4 regions of the Streptomyces sp. SP17BM10 genome follow, and region 2 is predicted to be linked to each of the others. Evidence: riboswitches for the same ligand, from Rfam matches in the RefSeq annotation. Region 2 holds a riboswitch; each other region holds the start of a gene.
The links. A riboswitch is a leader RNA that binds a small molecule or an ion and turns the genes downstream of it on or off. The one in region 2 is predicted to bind cyclic di-AMP.
Positions count from the first base shown of each region.

Region 1: it holds a riboswitch for cyclic di-AMP, as region 2 does, so the genes downstream of both, PUR71_RS19900 (NlpC/P60 family protein) here and PUR71_RS01945 (transglycosylase family protein) in region 2, are expected to answer to the same signal.
Region 3: it holds a riboswitch for cyclic di-AMP, as region 2 does, so the genes downstream of both, PUR71_RS30845 (transglycosylase family protein) here and PUR71_RS01945 (transglycosylase family protein) in region 2, are expected to answer to the same signal.
Region 4: it holds a riboswitch for cyclic di-AMP, as region 2 does, so the genes downstream of both, PUR71_RS31745 (glycoside hydrolase family 16 protein) here and PUR71_RS01945 (transglycosylase family protein) in region 2, are expected to answer to the same signal.

Region 1 is NZ_JAQYXB010000588.1:234,386-239,654, reverse strand. It holds gene PUR71_RS19910 (NYN domain-containing protein) at 1-650, shown strand, start outside; gene PUR71_RS19905 (C40 family peptidase) at 859-1,896, shown strand; cyclic di-AMP (ydaO/yuaA leader) riboswitch at 2,233-2,386, shown strand; gene PUR71_RS19900 (NlpC/P60 family protein) at 2,397-3,521, shown strand; gene PUR71_RS19895 (C40 family peptidase) at 3,749-4,795, shown strand; gene PUR71_RS19890 (hypothetical protein) at 4,963-5,269, shown strand, end outside.
Region 2 is NZ_JAQYXB010000329.1:12,209-17,477, forward strand. It holds gene PUR71_RS01930 (MazG family protein) at 1-591, shown strand, start outside; gene PUR71_RS01935 (SDR family NAD(P)-dependent oxidoreductase) at 625-1,053, opposite strand; gene PUR71_RS01940 (cytochrome P450 family protein) at 1,320-2,618, shown strand; cyclic di-AMP (ydaO/yuaA leader) riboswitch at 2,829-2,997, shown strand; gene PUR71_RS01945 (transglycosylase family protein) at 3,003-3,914, shown strand; gene eno (phosphopyruvate hydratase) at 4,167-5,269, shown strand, end outside.
Region 3 is NZ_JAQYXB010000661.1:12,583-17,851, forward strand. It holds gene PUR71_RS30820 (helix-turn-helix domain-containing protein) at 1-141, opposite strand, end outside; gene PUR71_RS30825 (ATP-binding protein) at 560-1,084, shown strand; gene PUR71_RS30830 (hypothetical protein) at 1,272-1,481, shown strand; gene PUR71_RS30835 (DUF397 domain-containing protein) at 1,523-1,795, opposite strand; gene PUR71_RS30840 (sirohydrochlorin chelatase) at 2,367-3,344, shown strand; cyclic di-AMP (ydaO/yuaA leader) riboswitch at 3,706-3,867, shown strand; gene PUR71_RS30845 (transglycosylase family protein) at 3,875-5,155, shown strand.
Region 4 is NZ_JAQYXB010000661.1:233,262-238,530, forward strand. It holds gene PUR71_RS31740 (hypothetical protein) at 1-262, shown strand, start outside; gene PUR71_RS31745 (glycoside hydrolase family 16 protein) at 279-1,598, opposite strand; cyclic di-AMP (ydaO/yuaA leader) riboswitch at 1,600-1,772, opposite strand; gene PUR71_RS31750 (MoaF-related domain-containing protein) at 2,234-2,563, shown strand; gene PUR71_RS31755 (alpha/beta hydrolase) at 2,628-3,797, opposite strand; gene PUR71_RS31760 (TetR family transcriptional regulator) at 4,035-4,655, opposite strand; gene PUR71_RS31765 (SDR family NAD(P)-dependent oxidoreductase) at 4,795-5,269, shown strand, end outside.

The sequences.
Region 1 (5,269 bases), on a different contig from region 2:
GCGTCGGCGAGCTGGAGACGGCCGCCGAGCAGGGGCGGCGCTCGGCCCGCGAGGGGCGCAGCGTGGAGGACATGCGGCTGCGACTGCTGCTGGACACCGTGCTGCAGTCGGCGCAGGGGTTGCAGCGCGAGCTGGCCCTGCCGGTGTCGCAGATCCGCCCGGCGGACCTGGTGGAGGCGGTGGTGCCGGGCTCGGCCTCGCCGCACGACGTGGCCCGGCGCGGGCTGGCGGAGGACGATCCGGCGCTGCTGGACCAGCTGCTGGCGATCCCGCAGGTGCACCTGGTGGTGGACGGCTACAACGTGACGAAGACCGGCTACCCGACGCTGCCGCTGGAGCAGCAGCGGCTGCGGCTGCTGGGCGGGCTGGCGATGCTGGCCCAGCGCACGCAGGCGGAGGTCACATGCGTGTTCGACGGGCAGGACCTGGACGTCCCGGTGATCATGGCGCCGCCGCGCGGGGTCCGGGTGCGCTTCAGCCGGACCGGCGAGACGGCGGACGAGCTGATCAGGCGCCTGGTGCGGGCCGAGCCGCAGGGCCGTCCGGTCGTGGTGGTCTCCGCGGACCGGGAGGTCGCGGAGGGCGTGCGGAAGGCCGGCGCGCGCCCGGTCGCCTCGGTTCTACTGCTGAACCGGCTGGCGCGGCCCTGATTCCATGCCGATGGTGATGACGGCTGGTCAGCGTCCGGTTTGCGGTGATGTGCGGATTCGGTGAAGCGGCGTGGGGGCCCGGAGTTCACGCCTTCGGGGGAGTGGCGTAACGCCTGGATCTTCACTAGGGTCTGGCGTCAAACCTATTTTCCGGATTTCTCACCCGAACCGGTGAGTCCATGAGTCCATGGAAGAAGGAGCCGGTCCCTTGGCCTCCCACCGCCGTCCCAAGCAGCCGAGCCGCGCGCGGGTCTCCGTGCTCACCGCCGCCGCTGCGACCGCGGTCGCGCTCTCCGCCCAGGTGGCCGCGCACGCCGCGCCGCAGCCGAACAAGACGGACGTCAAGGCGCAGATCGACGAACTGCAGCAGGAGCAGGAGCAGGCGGCCGAGAAGTACAACGGCGCCAAGGAGCGGGCCGACCAGCTGCGCAAGCAGGCCGACCAGCTCCAGGACCAGGTGGCCCGCGGCCAGGAGCAGATGACCCAGCTTCAGACCGGCCTCGCCGGCGTGGCGGGCGAGCAGTACCGCACCGGCGGCATCGACCCGTCCGTCCAGCTGATGCTCTCCTCGGACCCGTCCGGCTACCTGGACAAGGCCTCCAGCGTCCAGCAGGCCAGCGCCACCGAGACCGACGCGCTCAAGGGCCTGCTGGACCAGCAGCGCCGCCTGGACCAGGAGAAGGCCGAGGCCGCCGCGGTGCTGGCCTCCCTGGACTCCACCACCAAGGACCTGAACCAGGCCAAGGCGGACGTCAACGCCAAGCTCAAGGCCGCCCAGGACCTCCTCAACTCGCTCAGCGCCTCCGAGCGCGCCGCGCTGAAGGCCCAGCAGGCCCAGGACGACCGTGCCTCGCGCGGCACCGACCGGGTCGACCTCAGCAACCTGCCGCCGGCCAGTGGCTACGCGGCCGTGGCCGTGGCCAAGGCGATGGGCAAGCAGGGCTCGCCGTACGTGTGGGGTGCCACCGGCTCGACCACCTTCGACTGCTCGGGCCTGATGGTCTGGGCGTACGGCCAGGCCGGCGTCTCGCTCCCGCGCACCTCGCAGGAGCAGGGCCACTATGGCACCCGGGTGCCCTCGCTGGACCAGGCCCAGCCCGGTGACCTGGTGATCTACGGTCCCGACATGCACCACGTCGGGATGTACATCGGCAACGGCATGGTGGTGCACGCGCCGCACACCGGTGACGTGGTCAAGGTGATGAAGGCCGACGCGATGCCGATCAACACGATCCGCCGGGTCTGACCCTCCGACACGCCGGGGGCCGGTGCGAAGGCCCTGTGATCCGCGCCACCTCCCGAACGGGGGTGGCGCGTTCGCTTGTGCGCGTTTCCCCGGGTCCGCGTGACAAGTGATCAGCCTTGCGTACTGCTGCGATCACCTTCTGTCATCTTCACAAAAGAACTTGGATATTCTTCCGCCTTTTTTCTGACAAGGATTTGAACCGATCACGGTTCAGTTACTAGGGTCGTGCCCCGAACCACCGCACTGTCGATCGCCCAGCCAGGGTGGCGGCGGTGGTTCCCGCCGAGTTCGTGAAGCAGCGGGACGCGTCGAAGCGACCGTCCGACAGGGGAGCCCAGTGGTTGGGCGCTGTGGAGCGGAGCCGGGGAACCACGTTCCTCCGGGGTGAATCGGCGCCAGGTCGGCCGGTGGAACGGCCGTGAGGCGTCGTAGGGCATGCTTCCGGCCCGAACCCGTCAGCTCACCCGGTAGGCGGACGTAGGAAGAAGGAGTCCGCCTTCGTGGCGTCCCATCGTCGTCCCAAGCCCGCCGGTCGTGCCCGAGTCTCGTTCCTGACCGGTGTCGCCGCCGCAGCCGTCGCCCTCTCCGCGCAGTCCGGCGCCCACGCCGACCCGACGCCGACCAAGGACCAGGTCAAGGAGCAGGTCGACCAGCTCAACGAGCAGGCCGAGGTGGCGACCGAGCAGTACAACGCCGCCCAGGCCAAGCAGCAGGAGCTGCAGAAGCAGGTCTCCGGTCTGCAGGACCAGGTGGCCCGCCAGCAGGAGCAGGTGACCGACCTCCAGGGCGGCCTCGCCCAGATCGCCGGCGAGCAGTACCGCAACGGGGGCATATCCCCGACCGTCCAGCTGATGTTCTCGTCCAAGCCGGACAACTTCCTCAGCCAGGCCGACGCCCTGAACCAGGCCGGCAGCACCCAGAAGGGGCAGCTGAAGGAGCTCCAGGACCAGCAGCGCAAGCTGGACCAGGACCGCAACGAGGCCCAGGGCAAGCTCGCAGAGCTGGACGCGACCACCCAGCAGCTGAAGGCGTCCAAGGAGCAGATCCAGGCGAAGCTGAAGGCCGCCCAGGACCTCTTCAACACGCTGTCCGAGCAGGAGCGCCAGGCCATCAAGGCGGCCGAGGAGAAGGCCGCCGCCGACGCCAAGGCCAAGGCCGACGCCGCGAAGGCCCAGCAGGCCGCCGCCGACCGCGCCTCCCGCGACAGCAGCCGCACCGACCTCGGCTCGGCCCCGTCGTCCTCGCCGGTCGCCAAGCCGCCGGCGCCGGGCAGCTCGCGCGGTGCGGCCGCGCTGTCCTACGCGGCCACCAAGATCGGCAGTCCGTACGTCTGGGCCGCCACCGGCCCGAACTCCTTCGACTGCTCGGGCCTGATGGTCTGGGCGTTCGACCAGGCCGGCGTCTCGCTGCCGCGCACTTCGCAGGAGCAGGCCAACGCCGGCACCCGCCTCGGCACGGACCTCTCCCAGGCCCAGCCCGGCGACCTGCTGATCTTCTTCAGCGACGCCCACCACGTCGGCATCTACGCCGGCAACGGCCAGGTGCTGCACGCGCCCAAGCCGGGCGCGAGCGTCCGCTACGAGGCGGTCTCCAACATGCCGCTCTCGGTCATCGTGCGGGTCTGATCCCCCGCTCGGCTTCCCGCAGGCCCGGCCCTCCTCCCCGGAGGGCCGGGCCTGCGGCGTTTCCTTTCGTCGGGCGCATGTCCGATTGGAGGCCGAATATTCGGGTTGGGAGGGGTTTGGACTCGGTTGCCCGGACTCGCTAACGTCTGCCACCGGACTCCCGCTCCAGGACCGCCCGCTTGGGTGCGGCGGCGGGACCGGTCCGCAGGATTGGAGGAGCCGCCGCCATGCCCGTGCACCGCCGTTCCCAACTGCTCGCCCGTGCGCTGGTGCTGACCGCGGCCGCCGCCACCGCCCTCGGCGTCACCACGGGCGGCACTGCCCAGGCCGCCCCCGGCGCCCCGGACGCGCCCAGCCGCAAGGACGTCAAGGCGCAGGTCGAGCAGCTGTACAACGAGGCCGAACAGGCGTCGGAGAAGTACAACGCCGCGCAGGAGGCCCAGCAGCGGCTCCAGGGCGAGACCACCGTCCTCCAGGGCGAGATCGCCGTCGCCCAGGACCAGCTCAACCAGCTGCGCGGCGACCTCGCCACCGTGGCGGGTGCCGAGTACCGCTCCGGCGGCATGGCGCAGACCGTCCAGCTGATGCTCGCCACCGACCCGGAGGGCTACCTCGCCCGCGCCCGGGCCCTCGACCAGGCGACCGAACGGCAGAACGAGACGCTGCACGAGTTGGTGGCCCGTCAGCGCCGGCTCGACCAGCGCCGCGCCGAGACCGCCGCCAAGCTCTCCGAGCTGGACCAGGCCCGCCGCACGCTCGCCGACAGCAAGCAGGAGATCCAGCAGCGGCTGGCCAAGGCCCAGCGGCTGCTCAACAGCCTGGGCGTCGCCGAGCGCTCCCGGATGGTCGCGCAGGACGCCCAGGAGGCCGAGCAGCGCGCCACCCGCGGCACCGACCGGCTGGACCTCGGCACCACCCCGCCCGCCTCCGAGCGCGGGGCGGCGGCGCTCGCGGCGGCGGTGCGGATGATCGGGTCGCCGTACGTCTACGGTTCCACCGGCCCCCACGCGTTCGACTGTTCCGGTCTGATGTACTACAGCTGGCGGCAGGCCGGAGTGAGCCTGCCGCGCACCTCGCAGGCCCAGGCCTACGCCGGCCAGCGGGTGAGCCTGTCCGAAGCGCGACCGGGAGACCTGGTGATCTTCTACCGGGACATGCACCACGTCGGCATGTACGCCGGCGGTGGGGTGATCGTGCACGCCCCGTACCCGGGGGCCCGGGTGCGGTACGAGAGCGTCAACGCGATGCCCGTCTCCGGGGTGGTCCGGCTCTGAGCCCGACCCCGTCCGGACCGGACGCGATACGGCCCGGCACGCTGTCCCGGCGCGGCGCCCTGCTGCTCGCCGCCGGAGGGCTGACGCAGCTGTCGCTGCCGCCCGTCGCCCCCGCGGCGCCCGGCCGGGGCCCCGCCGGGACGGACGGGCGAAGCGAGGTGGCGGCGGTGCTGGCCGAACGGGCGCGCGAGCTGCCGGCGACCACCGGCCTGCCGCTGACCGCCGACTACCGCAACCTCGTCCTCTCCCCGGGCGCGGGCCCCGGGCGGCTGACCGCCTCGGCCGACCTGGACGTCCGGGTCACCGGCTACGACGAGTACCCCACCGTCCACCCCCGCCGTCTCACGCTGACGAAGGCCGACGGCTGGCGGGTCGAGCGGGAGGACCCCGAGAGCGGGCCGCCGGCGCTCTGGGACTTCGGGCCGGGACGGTCCGCACGCGGCGCGCAGTGCCTGGTGCTCGGCCTCGCCGCCG
Region 2 (5,269 bases):
TGGGACGCCGAGCAGACGCACGCGAGCCTGGTGAAGTACCTGGTCGAGGAGGCGTACGAGCTGGTCGAGGCGATCGAGGAGGGGGACCGGGAGACGCTGCGCGAGGAGCTCGGGGACGTCCTGCTCCAGGTGTTCTTCCACGCGCGGATCGCCGAGGAGCACCCGACCGACGCCTTCTCGATCGACGACGTGGCCGGTGACCTGGTCGAGAAGCTGATGTACCGGCACCCGCACGTGTTCGGGGACGTCGAGGCGGAGGGCGCCGCCGAGGTCGAGGCGAACTGGGAGCAGCTGAAGGCGGCCGAGAAGGCGGACCGCGAGTCGGTGCTGGACGGCGTGCCGGCCGGTCTGCCGTCGCTCGCGTACGCGGCGAAGCTGGTGTCGCGGGTGCGCCGGGCCGGGTTCGAGGGCGTGCCGGACGAGGCGTACGAGCTGCCCGCGGAGCTCACGGAGGAGTCCGCGGGCAGGCTGCTGCTGGCAGTGGCGCAGCGTGCGCACGACGCGGGGGTGGATGTGGACGCGGCGCTGCGCGCTGCGGCGCGCGCGTACCGGGACGCGGTTCGCGAGGCGGAGGGCCTCAAGCCGGAGTAGCCGGAGCGGCCGGAGCAGAGGGGGAGAGCGCCCTCAGGCCGCCGTCACCGCGTCCGGGACGGCGGCCCGCGGCCGCGGCAGGACGACCTCGCCGATGGCCTCGCCCACGAGGGTGACGAGTTCGGCGAGGCGCTCGAGGCCGAGGTGGTCGGGCAGGTCGGAGAGGGAGATGATCCGCTCGCCGTCCGGGCCGGCGACGCAGAACAGGTCGATCGGCCCGAGGTGCTTCTCGGCGGTGTCGACGAGCGCGGCGACGTCGCTGGGGCGGCGGACGTCCCCGCCGACGCCGACGACGGGGCAGCCGGGCCGGTCGAGTTCGCTGGCGAGGTCCTCGGCGACGCCGACCCGCTGGTCGGCGATCAGCACTCCGGCGGCGCCTGCCGCGGTGAACCGGCGGGCGAGGTCGGCCCCCGACCCGCCGTCGAGTACCGCGATGACGACGACTGCCCCGGTGACCCGCATGGTGCGCTCCTCCCTGTGGGCGGTCCGCACTGACGCCCACGATTTCTGCCGAGGATCGTAGGCAGGTCCTGACCCTCCGCAACAGGGGTTACCCCTCAGGTGACCAGGCTCACGCCTGCCCGCCGTCCAAGAGCTGTGCAAAACCCGTCCACGCACTGTCCACGGGGCGTTCGCGGCGTGTTGGGACACGGTCCGCGGCCCGGGGACGATCCGGTCACTCACCGTAGGTGCCGGGGCGCCCCCGGCCCACCGGATACGGTCGTCCCATGCCAGTTCAGCCCGACGCCGCCCGTCCGCCGCTTTTCACGTGGGAGTTCGCCGCCGACCCGTACCCGGCGTACGCCTGGCTGCGCGAGCACGCCCCCGTGCACCGCACCACGCTCCCGAGCGGGGTGGACGCCTGGCTGGTGACGCGGTACGCGGACGCGCGGCAGGCGCTCGCGGACGCCCGGCTGTCGAAGAACCCGGCGCACCACAGCGAGCAGGCGCACCGCACCGGCCGGGTCGGGATCCCGGGGGAGCGGCAGGCGGACCTGATGACGCACCTGCTGAACATCGACCCGCCGGACCACACCCGGCTGCGCCGCCTGGTGTCGAAGGCGTTCACGCCGCGCCGGGTGGCCGAGTTCGAGCCGCGGGTGCAGCAGCTCACCGACCGGCTGATCGACGGTTTCGCGCAGCGCGGTTCGGCGGACCTCATCCACGAGTTCGCGTTCCCGCTCCCCATCTACGCGATCTGCGACATGCTCGGCGTGCCGTCCGAGGACCAGGACGACTTCCGCGACTGGGCCGGCATGATGCTGCGACACACGAAGCCTGGCCAGGGCGGGCCGCAGCGCGGCGGCGTGGGGCGGGCCGTGAAGCGGATGCGGGCGTACCTGCTGGAGCTGATCCACCGCAAGCGGGCGGACCTCGGCGACGACCTGATCTCGGGCCTGATCCGGGCGAGCGACCACGGCGAGCACCTCACCGAGAACGAGGCCGCCGCGATGGCGTTCATCCTCCTCTTCGCCGGCTTCGAGACGACCGTCAACCTGATCGGCAACGGGACGTACGCGCTGCTGCGCAACCCGGAGCAGCGCCGCTTGCTGCAGGAGTCGGTGGCGCGCGGCGAGACGGCTCTGCTGGAGACCGGTATCGAGGAACTCCTGCGCTACGACGGCCCGGTGGAGCTGGCGACGTGGCGGTTCGCGACCAGCCCGCTGACCATCGGCGGAGTGGACATCCCGGTCGGCGACCCGGTGCTCGTGGTGCTGGCGGCGGCGGACCGGGATCCGGCCAGGTTCTCGGACGAGAACACCCTGGACCTGGCCCGCGCGGACAACCCGCACCTGGGGTTCGGGCACGGCATCCACTACTGCATCGGCGCCCCGCTGGCCAGGCTCGAAGGCCGGTCGGCGCTGGCCACCCTGTTGTCCCGGCTGCCCGATATCGAACTGGCGGAAAGCCCGGAGAACCTGCGGTGGCGCGGTGGCCTGATCATGCGCGGATTGCGAGAACTTCCGGTCGAATTCAGTCCCGAGAGCCGTTCGCCGCACGCGCTTCCCGACGGTCCGACACACTGACGGAACGTCGCGAACCTGAAGGGGCAGCCGGTATGAACGCCCATCAATCCGGACAAACGGCCGCCGTTGGTAGGCGATCGACCACGGGCCGTGATTTCTGTGTGATGTCTGCGATATGAGCTTGTGATTGGTCTGAGGATCTGTCTACTCTCCGTGGAGTTCGCAGCTGCGGACCCCGAGTGCGGAACGCCGAGTCCTGCCCGCCGCGCCACGGGAAACCGACCAGACCCCTGGGCAGGGGCGGGGGAACCAGGTTTGTTGCCGTTCCTCCACGGCTTGGGGTGAAGCCGCCCGAGCGGATTCGTTTCCGCAGACGGCGGCCGGGCCACCTCCCGGTCCGAACCCGACAGCTCACCTCGCAGGCGTGCGGAGAGGGACCCCTTCATGCTGTTCGTTGGAACCGGTCGTCATCGCCGTCGCACCCAGACCGAGAAGGCCATCGCCGTCGCCGGAGTGGCCGGTGTCGGACTCGCGATGCCGCTCCTCGCCGCCACCGGCGCCTCCGCCGCCCCGGCCTCCGCCTGGGACTCCGTCGCCCAGTGCGAGAGCGGCGGCGACTGGGGCATCAACACCGGCAACGGCTTCTACGGCGGCCTGCAGTTCACCTCCAGCACCTGGAAGGCGTACGGCGGCACCGCGTACGCGGCGCAGGCCAACCAGGCGACCAAGGGTCAGCAGATCGCGGTGGCCGAGAAGGTCCTGGCCTCGCAGGGTCCGGGCGCCTGGCCGGTCTGCTCGAAGAAGGCCGGCCTGTCGAAGGGCGGCGCCCCCGCCGCCGTCGACACCTCGGACGCCAAGCCCGCCGCCCAGCAGCACGCGCAGCCGGCGCAGCAGCAGCCCGCGGCGAAGCCGGCCCAGCCGAAGCCGGCTCAGAAGCCCGCGCAGCAGCAGTACCAGCAGCACACCCAGCAGGCTCAGCAGCCGCAGGCCCCGGGCTTCTCCGGCAAGGCCGGCTGGGACGCCGACGCGAAGGTGTACTGGTACCAGAACAACGGCACCTGGTACTGGACCAGCCACCAGGGCGTCTACCAGCAGTACGCGGGCCAGGCCCAGCAGCAGGCCGCCCAGCAGCAGATCCAGCAGCAGTACGCCCAGCCGCAGCAGCAGGCCCCGCGCGCCGCCGTCCCCCAGCAGGGCGGCCACGACTACACCGTCCGCGCCGGTGACACGCTGTCGAGCATCGCGGCCGCCCAGGGCGTGCACGGCGGCTGGCAGTCGGTCTACGACGGCAACCAGGGCACCGTCGGCGGCGACCCGAACCTGATCCTGCCCGGCCAGGTGCTGCACCTCGGCTGACACCGGCCGGAACGGCGCGACACGCCAGGAGGGGGCCGACCCCGGACCGGCCCCCTTCGTCCGCTTCCGCCCCTTTTCCCGGGGAGCTCAGGTGAACTACCGGTAAGTAGCCCGGCCACACGCTGAGACGGGACCGAGGTCGGCGCGGCCCCGGGACCACGTGCGGTTAGGCTCTGGTCGTAACGACTCCGCAATCATCCGGCCGACCGCACCACTGGTCGGCGGGACCCTGCTTCCGCAAGGAGATGCCTCGTGCCGTCCATCGATGTCGTCGTAGCCCGTGAGATCCTCGACTCGCGTGGCAACCCCACGGTCGAGGTCGAGGTCGGCCTCGACGACGGCAGCACCGGTCGTGCCGCTGTCCCGTCGGGTGCCTCCACCGGCGCCTTCGAGGCGCTGGAGCTCCGCGACGGTGACAAGAACCGCTACTTCGGCAAGGGCGTGGAGAAGGCCGTCCTGGCCGTCATCGAGCAGATCGGCCCGGAGCTGGTCGGCTACGACGCCACCGAGCAGCGCCTGATCGACCAGGCCATGCTCGACCTGGACGCCACCCCGGACAAGTCCTCGCTCGGCGCCAACGCCATCCTGGGCGTCTCGCTGGCCGTCGCGCACGCCGCCTCCGAGGCCAGCGACCTGCCGCTGTTCCGCTACCTGGGCGGCCCGAACGCGCACGTCCTGCCGGTCCCGATGATGAACATCCTCAACGGCGGCTCGCACGCGGACTCCAACGTCGACATCCAGGAGTTCATGATCGCCCCGATCGGCGCGGAGTCCTTCTCCGAGGCCGTCCGCTGGGGCGTCGAGGTCTACCACACCCTCAAGGGCGTCCTGAAGGAGCGCGGCCTGTCCACCGGCCTCGGCGACGAGGGCGGCTTCGCGCCGAACCTGGACAGCAACCGCGAGGCCCTGGACCTCATCACCGAGGCCATCCAGAAGGCCGGCTACGTGCCCGGCCGCGACATCGCGCTGGCCCTGGACGTCGCCGCCTCCGAGTTCTACCAGGACGGCGCCTACCAGTTCGAGGGCAAGGCCCTCTCGGCCGCCGAGCTCATCGAGTACTACGCCGAGCTCGTCGCCGCCTACCCGCTGGTCTCCATCGAGGACCCGCTGGACGAGTCGGACTGGGACGGCTGGAAGGCCATGACCGACAAGCTGGGCGACAAGGTCCAGCTGGTCGGCGACGACCTGTTCGTCACCAACCCGGCCCGCCTGGCCAAGGGCATCGAGACCGGCACCGCCAACGCGCTGCTGGTGAAGGTCAACCAGATCGGCTCGCTGACCGAGACCCTGGACGCCGTCGAGCTGGCCCAGCGCAACGGCTACCGCTGCATGATGTCGCACCGCTCCGGCGAGAC
Region 3 (5,269 bases), on a different contig from region 2:
GCTGATCTTGGACTCGGAGGCGCGGATCGCGTAGCCGGCGTCCTCGCGGGTGATACCGCGCGCCTCGCGCAGGCGTCGGAGCTGTGAGCCGAGGAGGATCCGGCGGACCATCGAGCCGCCGCCCGGCTGAACTGTGGTCATGCGGTCGAAACCTCCACCTAGGGCAAACAGCGCACAGTCTGCCATCAGTTGAGCGCTCACGGTGCCGATACTGACGGATGTTCCTATCAGTTCTGCACCCCACACACCAGGATGCACGTGCATCCGGCGCTTGCATATGCCAATAGTGCGACTGCACGTGAATCGACTCTTGCATCTGCAGTGAGCGCAGAGGACCATGGTGCACGTGCACCTGCACATCCCTGACAACCCCGCGGGCTCCGCGTCGACCCCACGCGCGACTCCGTGCACCAGCCCGGCAGCGTCCCCCGCGCCACCGGGCCTTCGTGTGCGCGCGCGCCTCGTCGAGGAGCGGGCCGTGCGGCCGAGCGAGTCGGAGGTGACCGGCATGACCCCGGCGGGTCCAGCCGTGTCCGCCCCCTTATGGGAGGAGCTCTTCATGGGCACCGGTACGGCTTTGGCGGTTGACCCCCATGTGGTCACCTGTACGCTCGCTCCTCGCTTCGAAGCCGTCAGAACCGCACGCGACTTCGCCAGGACCGCTCTGCAGCGCTGGGGGCTGATGGAGCTGTTCGACGACGTCGCGCTGGTCGCGTCGGAACTCGTGACCAACGCGCTGCGGCATGCGATCGGCGCACGGCCCGGCCCGATGGGCGGCGCCCTGGGCGAGTACGACTTTCCCACACAGCCCGTCGGCGACGGCAGACTGCCGATCCGAATAAGCCTCGTGCACCGCGCGCCGCAGATCGTCTGCGCGGTCAGCGACCCGAGCAGCACCGGCCCGGTGGCCCGGGAGGCGGACTTCGTGGCCGAATCCGGCCGCGGGCTGCACCTGGTGGACTCCTTCAGTCACTCCTGGGGCTGGCACCCGCTGGGCGGCGGCAAGGTCGTCTGGGCGCTGTTCGAGGCCGAAGCCCAGGCCGCGACCCCCGAATTCGGTGGCCGGCACCGGCGCTCCGCCTAGCGGCGGACGGGCTCGCACCCCCGCAGCGCGGGCGCGCGTCCCCGGATCGATGGAAACCCCGGGAGCAGCGCAGCCCCGGGAAGAAGCGGCAGTTCACCCCGGCCGGGCCTGCGCCGCAGACTCCCGGTCACCCCGCAGCGCAGTGCGCGGGGCAGGAGTGCGCTGGAGGGCGCAGAAGCCCGGGAAGGTGCACACCACCGAGCGCGTGACCACGCGCTTGACCACGCGCTTGACCCAGCGGCCGATCGGGCACGCAACCGAGCGCGCGACGAACCGCGCGGACGATCGCGGGGCCGAGCCCGCGAAGAAGAAAAAGGCCGTCGTGGTGTCAGCACCCACGACGACCCCCGATGGCTCCGAGTTCGGAGCGGTGGCCGGACCGACGGACGTCCGGTGAAGCGGCCGGACGACCGGACGAACGGCCCGGTGAACAGCCGGTCAGGCGGACAGGTGGTCGAACTCCCCGTCCTTGGCCCCCAGCAGCAGCGCGGCGATCTCGGCCCGCGTGTAGATGAGCGCCGGACCGTCCGGGAAGCGCGAGTTGCGCATCGCCACGTCGCCCCCCGGCAGCGCGGCGAACTCGACGCAGTTGCCCTGGGAGTTGCTGTGCAGGCTCTTCTGCCAGACCACTCCCTCCAACTCGGTGGCGGCCATCCCGTTGTAGGGAGCGTACGAGCCGCCCAGGTCCTGCGATTCGTGCGAGTCGTGCATAGAAGTCTCCCGAAGAGCCCCGGAGTTGCGGTCCAGCGCGGCGCTCCCGGCACCCGCCGAACGAACGGGCCGGCCCCGTACCAGCCCGGCACAACGCCTCACTTGACGCGATGATAGCTGCTGTGCACGTGCATCAGCACGAGACGGTGCAGGTGCACGAGGCCTTTCACCGGCCGACCTGAACTCTTCACGGACCCTTCTCGCGACGGTACGTAAACGGACATAGTCGACCGAACCGTCCACCCTCCGATAACCGGCCGTGAGCGGCCCCCCGCTGAATGTTGATCTTCGAAAGCCGGGAGTCGCGCACTCGTGACGCTCCGTCAGACAGCCCGTCGACTGTGAGACATCTCACGCGCCACGGATGCAACGTGACGCCCTGCCGACCGCGTCTCCAGGAGATACCGGTGGACGCGCGGGGGTTGGGGCAGGTATGTCCGGAATATGACCCAATGACCGCTCATCGGCCCGCGTACGCGGGACCTCCGCGCGCCGCGCACACCACGCTCGCGCGAAACCGGCACGGCAGCCGACTGCAGTCCTGACGGGCCGATGACCTACGATCTCCGCCATGAGCACCGCAGCCATCCCGGGCGCGCCACTGCCCGTTCGCACTCCAGGCTCCCGTGCGCGGGGGCGCCACCGTCGCCCCGAGCGCCCCGAGATCCCGGCCGGCTCCCCGGCCCTGGTGCTCGCCGTGCCCGCGACCGCCGGGCCCGAGTCCCGCTCGGTCGTCGAGGAACTGCTCTCGATCGTCCGCAGCGAGCAGAACGGCGTCCAGACCGCGGTGGGCTACCTCCCCGGCGAGGGCACCGAGGGCGCGGACGGCACCGAGCGCAGCATCGGCGAGCTGCTGGCGTCCGCCGCGGAGGCCGGCGTCCCGGCGCCGATCCTGGTGCCCCTGGTGCCCGGCCCGCACGACTTCCTGCCCGAACTCCACGCGCTCGCCGCCGAGTACGGCGCCCACGTCACCGACGTGCTGGGCCCGCACCCGCTGCTGGCCGAGGCCGTCCACGTGCGCCTGTCCGAGGCCGGGCTGGCCCGCGCCGACCGCGCCCGCCTGTTCGCCATCGCGACCGCCGCGGACGGCGTCGTGCTGACCACCGTGGGCGGCGAGGACGCCGCGGCCGCCGCCGGCATCACCGGCGTGCTGCTGGCCGCCCGCCTGGCCGTCCCGGTCGTCGCCGCCGCGCTCGACGTGCCCGGCTCGGTCGCCGCCGCCGTCGCGCACCTCAAGGAGACCGGCTCGCAGCGCCCCGCACTGGCCCCGCTGGTGATCGGCCCGGAGGCGGACTCCGAGCTGCTCGCCACGGCCGCCGAGGAGACCGGCTGCCCGTCCGCCGCGCCGCTCGGCGCCTACCAGACGGTCGGCCAGCTCATCGCCTCGCTGTACCTGGCCGCGCTGCCGACGCCGTCCGCGGAGGCCCTGGCGGCCGCCCAGGCCCAGGCCGAGGCCGAGGCGGCGGAGGCCGCCGCCGAGGGCTCCCGCGCGGCCCACGCGGCCACCGGGACGGCCCCCGGGGCGCCCGCGCAGGAGGTCGGCGAGTAGCCGCCGACCGCACGCACCGAAAGGGCCCGGAACGACTCCGTTCCGGGCCCTTTCGGCTTGCGGCGTAAAGGAATTAAGAACCTAATGTGCGAGATGTCCGTTCTGTGATTGTTTGCGATCGGGTGACCTTCCGTCATCCGAATCCTGAGCATCTGCCAGTTGTGCACATCCGCAGGTTTATTGCGAGAAAACGATCATTTTCGATCTTGGAAAAGGAAAGTTTTGGTGACTTTCCATAACCCGTGATGCGCATCACAGGTATTTGCAGTTCGAACTTAAGTCTGCTTAACGTGCTCCCCGTTCGTGACCACACGGACCCAGCTCATCCGCAACGCCGAGTCCTGCCGTCGGGTGCGCTGGAAGCGCGAAAACGCACCACGGCAGGAGCGGGGGACCCACAGGTAAGTCGCCCCGGACCGCTCCACGGAACGGTTCTGGGCTAGGGGTGAAGCCGCGCCACAGCGCGGCCGGGCAACTCCGGCCCGAATCCGACAGCTCACCTCGCAGGCGTGGGAGAGGACCGCGTCTTCATGCTGCCCACCAACGGCACTCGCCTGTCCAGCCGCACCCGCCGTGTGATCGCCGCCCTCGGCGTCGCGGGCGTCGGCCTCACCATCCCCTGCCTCACCTCCGGCACCGCCTCGGCCGCCTCCATCGCCACCTGGGACAAGGTCGCCCAGTGCGAGAGCAGCGGCGACTGGAGCATCAACACCGGCAACGGCTTCTACGGCGGCCTGCAGTTCACCTCCAGCACCTGGGCCGCCTTCGGCGGCACCTCGTACGCCCCGCAGGCCAACCAGGCCACCAAGGACCAGCAGATCGCCGTCGCCGAGAAGGTCCTCGCCTCGCAGGGCCCCGGCGCCTGGCCCGTGTGCTCCGTCCAGGCCGGCCTGACCGCTGGCGGCGCCCCGGCCGCGGTCGACACGTCCGCCGCCGCGAGCGCCACGAAGGCCGCCCCGGCCGCCCAGCCGTCCTCGAAGCCCGCCGTCAAGCCCGCCGCCCCGGCGCAGGACCAGGCGCAGGCCCCGGCCGCCGCCGACTCCGCCAAGGGCACCTGGGCGCAGAAGCGCCAGGACTGGGCCCAGGGCGGTGCCCGCACGGGCGCCCAGGCCGGTGCCTCGGACTACACCGTCGTGGCCGGCGACTGGCTGTCGACGATCGCCGACAAGCACAACGTCAAGGGCGGCTGGCAGCGTCTGTACGAGCTGAACCGCGGCACCCTGACCGACGGTCCGAACACCATCTACCCGGGCCAGCACCTGTCCTTCGGCGACTCCGCCCAGGCGCCGGCCGACCAGTCCGGTGACTTCAACTGGTTCGACCGCTCGCAGAAGCCGGGCCAGTCCTCCGCCGGGAACACCGTGAACGCCCAGCCGGCCGCCGCGGCCCAGACCCCGGCCGCCAAGCCGTCCTCGAAGCCCGCCACCCAGACCCCGGCCCCGGCCGTCACCGGCTCGATGGCCGCCGCGGTCGACTTCGCCAAGGCGCAGGTCGGCCAGGCGTACGTCTACGGCGGCACCGGCAACGGCGGCTGGGACTGCTCGGGCCTGACCCAGGCCGCGCTGCGCGCCGCGGGCATCTCGGTGCCGCGCGTCGCCAACGACCAGGCCGCCGCGAGCACCCACGTCTCGCTGGACAGCCTGCAGCCGGGCGACCTGCTGTTCTGGTCCAACAACGGCCAGGACTCCGGCGTCTACCACGTCGCGATCTACATCGGCGGCGGCCAGTACGTCGAGGCCGCCAACCCCAGCGCGGGCGTCCGCCTGCAGACCATCGCCAACTGGGCGCCGGACTTCGCCGGCCGCGTCTGAGGGTCCTTCCGGAACCGTCCCGCCGGGGGCGGTTGACGGATCGCGGGTAGCAGCGCGCAGCTGACAGATAACAGATAACAGCTGACAGATAACAGATTTCAACATCTGTCATCT
Region 4 (5,269 bases), on a different contig from region 2:
GCCGGGGGTCACGGCGCAGGGCCCGTACTTCCCCGAGGACTGCCAGGTGCTCCCGGGCGGCCGCCGGGTGCGCTGCGCCTTCCGGGCCGGCCTGCCGCAGGGGCGCACCGCGACGGCGCTCGTCAAGGTGCGGATCTCCCCGACCGTGAAGCCGGGCCCGCTGCACGGCGGGCGGGTCGAGGTGCTGAGCCCGAACGACCGGGACCCGCGCGACAACCGGCAGCCGTTCACGATCGAGGTCGTCGAGACGGCTGCCGGCTGAGGACTCGGACCGGTGGTTACCGGTACACGCGGACGTAGTCGGCGGCCATGGTGATCGGGGTGGTCCCCTGCGGCGCGGGGTGGTACTCCCCCGCGCTCACCGACAGGTTGAGGATGAGGTACGCCGAGAAGTTCGCGCCGACGCCCTTGCCGTCCGAGAACACCTTGACGCCGTTGACGTACCAGTCCACCGAGTTGGCGCCGTAGTGGGTGCCGATGGTCACCCACTGGTCCTTCGCGACGGCGCTCGCGTTGGTGTAGTAGTCGCCGTTGCCCGGGTTGACGTGGTTGGTCAGCTCCAGGAGGTTCGGGTTGTCGGGGTGGTACTCGAAGGAGTCGACCTCCCCGTTGCCGTTCTTCCAGGTCCACAGGGCCGGCCAGGCGCCGGTGCCGGCCGGCAGCTTGACCCGGGTCTCGGCGTAGTCGCCGGTCTTGACCTGGAAGCCCTCGCTGGAGCCCTCGGTGGTGAGGAAGCCGGTGTTCCAGGACCGCTTGCCGTTCTCCAGCGTGTTGCTGCCGGGGGCGGCGGTGAAGGTGGCGACGCCGTTGGCCACGCCCACGTTGTTCCGGTCCAGCCAGTCGAGCTTGTTGTCGTCCGGATTGTGGTTGCCGTACTTGTACGAGCTGCTCTTGTCGCCGACCCAGCGCTGGCCCCAGTTGATCGGGCCGTTGAACTCGTCGGACCAGGTCAGCGACTTGCCGGCGATCGGGGAGGACGGCGCCTGGGCGCTCGGGCTCGCGGTCGCGCCGGGGGTGGCACTCGGCGTGGGGGTGGCGCTCGGCGTGGCCGTGGCCGTCGCCGTGGGGGTCTGCGCGGGCGTGGCCGACGGGGTGGCGGTCGGGGTGGCCGACGGCGCGGCGGTCGGGGCCGCGGCCTTGGCGACGACCAACTGCTTCGAAGGCAGGTTGTGCCACGTGCCGCCGAGGTCCTGCCAGAAGCCGAACTCGGTGTACGTGCCGGCCGCGAGCGTACGCGCGGCGCTGGTGAAGGTGTGGCCCGAGGGGCAGATCGACACGTTGCCGGCGTTCCCGGGGAAGTCGAGGTTGTGACCGGCCGCGTCACGCACGCCGACGCCGACGGTCTTGGCGACGAAGCAGGACGACGAGTGGAGGGTGAGGGTCGCCGTGGCGGCCCGGCCGGCGACCATCGTGGCCGGGGCGAGCCAGTCCTGGGTGACGGTGGGGCCGGTGGCCGCCTGGGCGCCGGGCGCGGCCTGGAGGCCGAACAGGCCGGCGCCGGTGATGGCGAGCGCGCCGGTGGCGGCGAGGGCGGCGGTGCGGCCGCGGTGGGACGGGCGGGCGTGACGCGGCGCGCGGCGCCGGGCAGGCTGGTGCATGGGGTGTCCTCTGCGACGCCTGCGAGGTGAGCTGTCGGGTTCGGGCTGAGAGGTCGCCCGGCCGCCTGTGGGAGCGGCTTCACCCCAAGCCGCGGCCCGGACGCACGGAGGCGTGCCGGGTCGTGGCGCTGACCTTGGTTCCCCCGCTCCCGTCCGCTGTGGTGCTCGGTTGCCCGCCGTCGGGTGGACGGGACTCGGCGTCCCGGCGGCGGGGTCCGCGGGGCGGACGACCGTTGCAGGCTAGGCAGTCGGTCCGTGAACGGACAACTCGTCGCGGCCGGTTGTCGCGCAGCTCACAGTCGTGTCGATCAACTACGGTGCGCAGTGGATCAGTTGGCCGGCCTTCCGGGGCCCCCGGATGATCACGGATCGCCGGGACGCGCTGACGCAGGTCCGGGCCGCGGACGATCGGGCCGGCCAGGCGCGGGTGAGCAGGGACGGCCGCCAGGCGGGCGGCGCCTGCGGGGCGGGCGGCAGCGCGTGTGGCGGGCCCTGCGGGGTGACGGTGACGGGGGTGCGCCTTCACTGGCAGTGGCCGTGCGAGCGCGCCCGATCGGATAAATTGGAGGTCCGACATCCACCGCCGTGCACAAGAGCACCGCGCCCCTCCCGCAGAGACGAGGAACCGCCCCGCCATGACCGCGCCCCTGCCCGCCTTCGCCGGCCGCACCTACCTCTTCCGGGCCGACAACGGCGCGGCCTTCCGCAACGCCTACTCGGCCGACGGCAAGCGGCTGCGCTGGGAGGGCCTCGGCGAGTCGGCGGGCCAGTGGGAGGACGTGGCGCTCCACGTCGCCGAGGTCGCGCCCGAGGTGTACTTCGTCAGCTGGACCGAGCAGAGCGGAATCACCGTCAGCCACGTGATGGACCTGGTCCGGCTGACGGTGCGCGCGTTCTGGACCTTCGAGGGCGAGGGCGGCCGGGTCGGCGAGCTCCACACGGGGACGCTGGAGCGGCTGGCCTGAGCCCGCCCGCCCGGTCAGGGCGTGGGGCCGTCAGGCTGTGGGGGCCGTCAGGGCGTGGGGGCCGTCAGGCCGCGGGGGCCGGCGGGTTCGGCTGGTTCGGGACCTTGAGGTGCCCGGACAGCCACTCCAGCGAGGACGGCAGCAGCTTGCTCCACGTCTCGAAGTTGTGGCCGCCGGTCTCCAGCATGCTGTACGAGACCTTCATCGGGCCCGGGCTCCGCACCGCGTCGATGAACGCCTCGGTGTCGCGCTTGTAGTCGCCGTCGCCCTGCTTGGTGCCGGCCAGCAGGACGGACGTCTTCGGCTGCGGCAGGTTCTCGAGCCGCCACATCAGGTCGGCCTCGTCGCGGCGCTGCCGGCTGCCGCCGAAGAGGTCGCCGGTGGTCGGGTCCTCGGCGGCGCGGTAGTAGCCGGAGAGGGAGACGGCGGTCGGAAAGACCTCCGGGTGGCGCATGGCGAGCTTCAGCGCGCAGTAGCCGCCGGTGGAGTTGCCCATGAACGCCCAGGCCTGCGGGTCGGCGGAGACCCGGAAGCTCGCCTGGATCGCCGAGGGGACGTCCTTGGTGAAGTACGTGTCGGACTGTGCGCCGCCGGGGACGTCCTCGCACTCGGTGTCCTGCGGGAGCGCGGGCGAGGGACGCATCAGGACCATGACGGTCGGCTGCATCCTCCCCTCCTGGAGCAGCTTGAGCGCCGCGCCCGGGTAGTTGAACCGCGTGATCAGGTTCTCCGCCAGCCCCGGGAAGCCGGTGCTGACGATCACGGCCGGGAACTGGCGCTGCGCGTACTCGGGCTGGAAGTACTGCGGCGGCAGGTAGACGTAGCCCTCCGTGGAGAGCCGGGTGACTTTGCCGTCGATCCGGACCTTGCGGATCTCGCCGGACTTGGCGGGCTCGCGGCCCATCGCGCCGCCGCCCTGGACGGAGGCGTGGCCGATCGTCTCGACGAGCAGCCGGCCGGAGGCGTCCGCCTTGTTGTGGATCACCACCGGGCCGTTGTCGCCGCCGGTGCCGAGGAGGTCGTCCCAGCTGCTGTAGAAGGAGAAGTAGCTGTTGGCGACGAGGCCGAGGGCGGCGAGCACGGTGAGCTGGGTGGCGAGCAGCGCGCCGATCCGGCCGAGCACCGCCTGCCAGGTCTTCCTCGCGAGCCTGGGCCACAGCCAGACCGTGCCGGCCGTCATCAGGACGGCGATCAATACGGTCAGCGCCAACACCTTGTGGCTCGTCAGACCCATGTCCTACTTGCTCCCACGCCTCGAACTCACGTCCCCGCGGCTAGGACATCCGGGGCACCTCCCCGGTTCCCCGTCGGGGCGCGATCTTCCACCCTAGCGGGCTGGAGCGGCACGTCAGCATCCCCGTCGGGCCCACCTGTGCCCGTCGTCGTCGGCGTCGGGCCCACCTGTGCCCGTCGTCGTCGGTGTCGGGCCCCTGCCGGCCGTGGCCCTCGAGGAGCGCTGACACGTAGCCGCTCAGGTCACCCGGCTCCACAGCCGTAGTCCTCCCGTGAGTTCGCGCATGCAGCGGGCGCCCAGCTCCTGAGGTGAGCCGGGGCCAGTCACAGGGGCGTCGGAGAGGGCCCACTCCTCCAGGGCGACCCGGATCGCCGCGGTCGCCGCAGCTGCGGCGAGGCGGAGCTCCAGCGCGTCCGCGCCCGCTGGGCAGCGGTCGGCGAGGACGCCGCGCAGCCGCTCTTCGGAGTCGGCGTGGACGCGCTGCCAGGTACTCGCGAGGCGGGGGTCGCGCAGCAGGCTGCGGGTCCAGTGCATGGCCTCGGCCGCGGACTCGTCGGCAGGCGTCAACGAGGCGACCGCCGAGCGCTCCAGCGCCTCGCGCACCGGCAGGTCGGCCGAGCTCTCCGCGAACAGTTCCACCCACCGCTGCCCGCCGGCCGCGAGCAGCGGCGCGACGGCGTCCTCCTTGAGCGAGAAGTACCGGTAGAAGGTGCGCAGGGAGATGCCCGCAGCGTTGGCGATCTCCTCGGCGGTGGTCGCCTCGGCGCCTCGTTCGGCGAAGAGCGCGGCGGCGGTGCGGGCGATGTCCAGCCGGGTGGCGTCGCGGCGGCGCTGGGTCAGGGAGGGGCGTCCGGTCACGGGCTCAGCGTACGCGCCTTCATGCCAGGGAGACCGATCACGTCATGGTGGCATGTCGAGACTTATTGGCATGTCATGCCAGAAAGGCGTACCGTGCCTCTCGAGGTCGAGAGACCCCGGGAACGAACGGAGTACCCCCATGGATCGCTTCAGTGGACGGAACGTCCTGATCACCGGCGGCGGCTCGGGCATCGGCCAGGCCACCGTGCACCGGCTCCTCGCCGAGGGCGGCAGAGTCGTCGCGGTCGACGTCAGCGCGGACGGCCTGCAGAGGACCGCGGACCGCGCAGCCTCCGACGGCACCGCCGACCGGCTCACCACCGCAGTACTGGACATCTCGGACGAGCCGGCCGTCGTCGCGGGCGTCGCGGAGGCCGTCGCTGGCCTCGGTGGACTGGACGTCCTGGTCAACGCGGCCGGGATCCTGCGGTCCTCGCACACCCATGAGACCAGCCTGGAGTTCTGGAACAAGCTCCTCGCGGTGAACCTCACCGGCACCTTCCTGATGACCCGCGAGGCGCTTCCGGCACTGCTCGCGGGCGGCACGGGCGTGGTGGTCAACTTCAGTTCCACGTCGGCGAGTTTCGCCCACCCGTACATGGCCGCCTACGCCG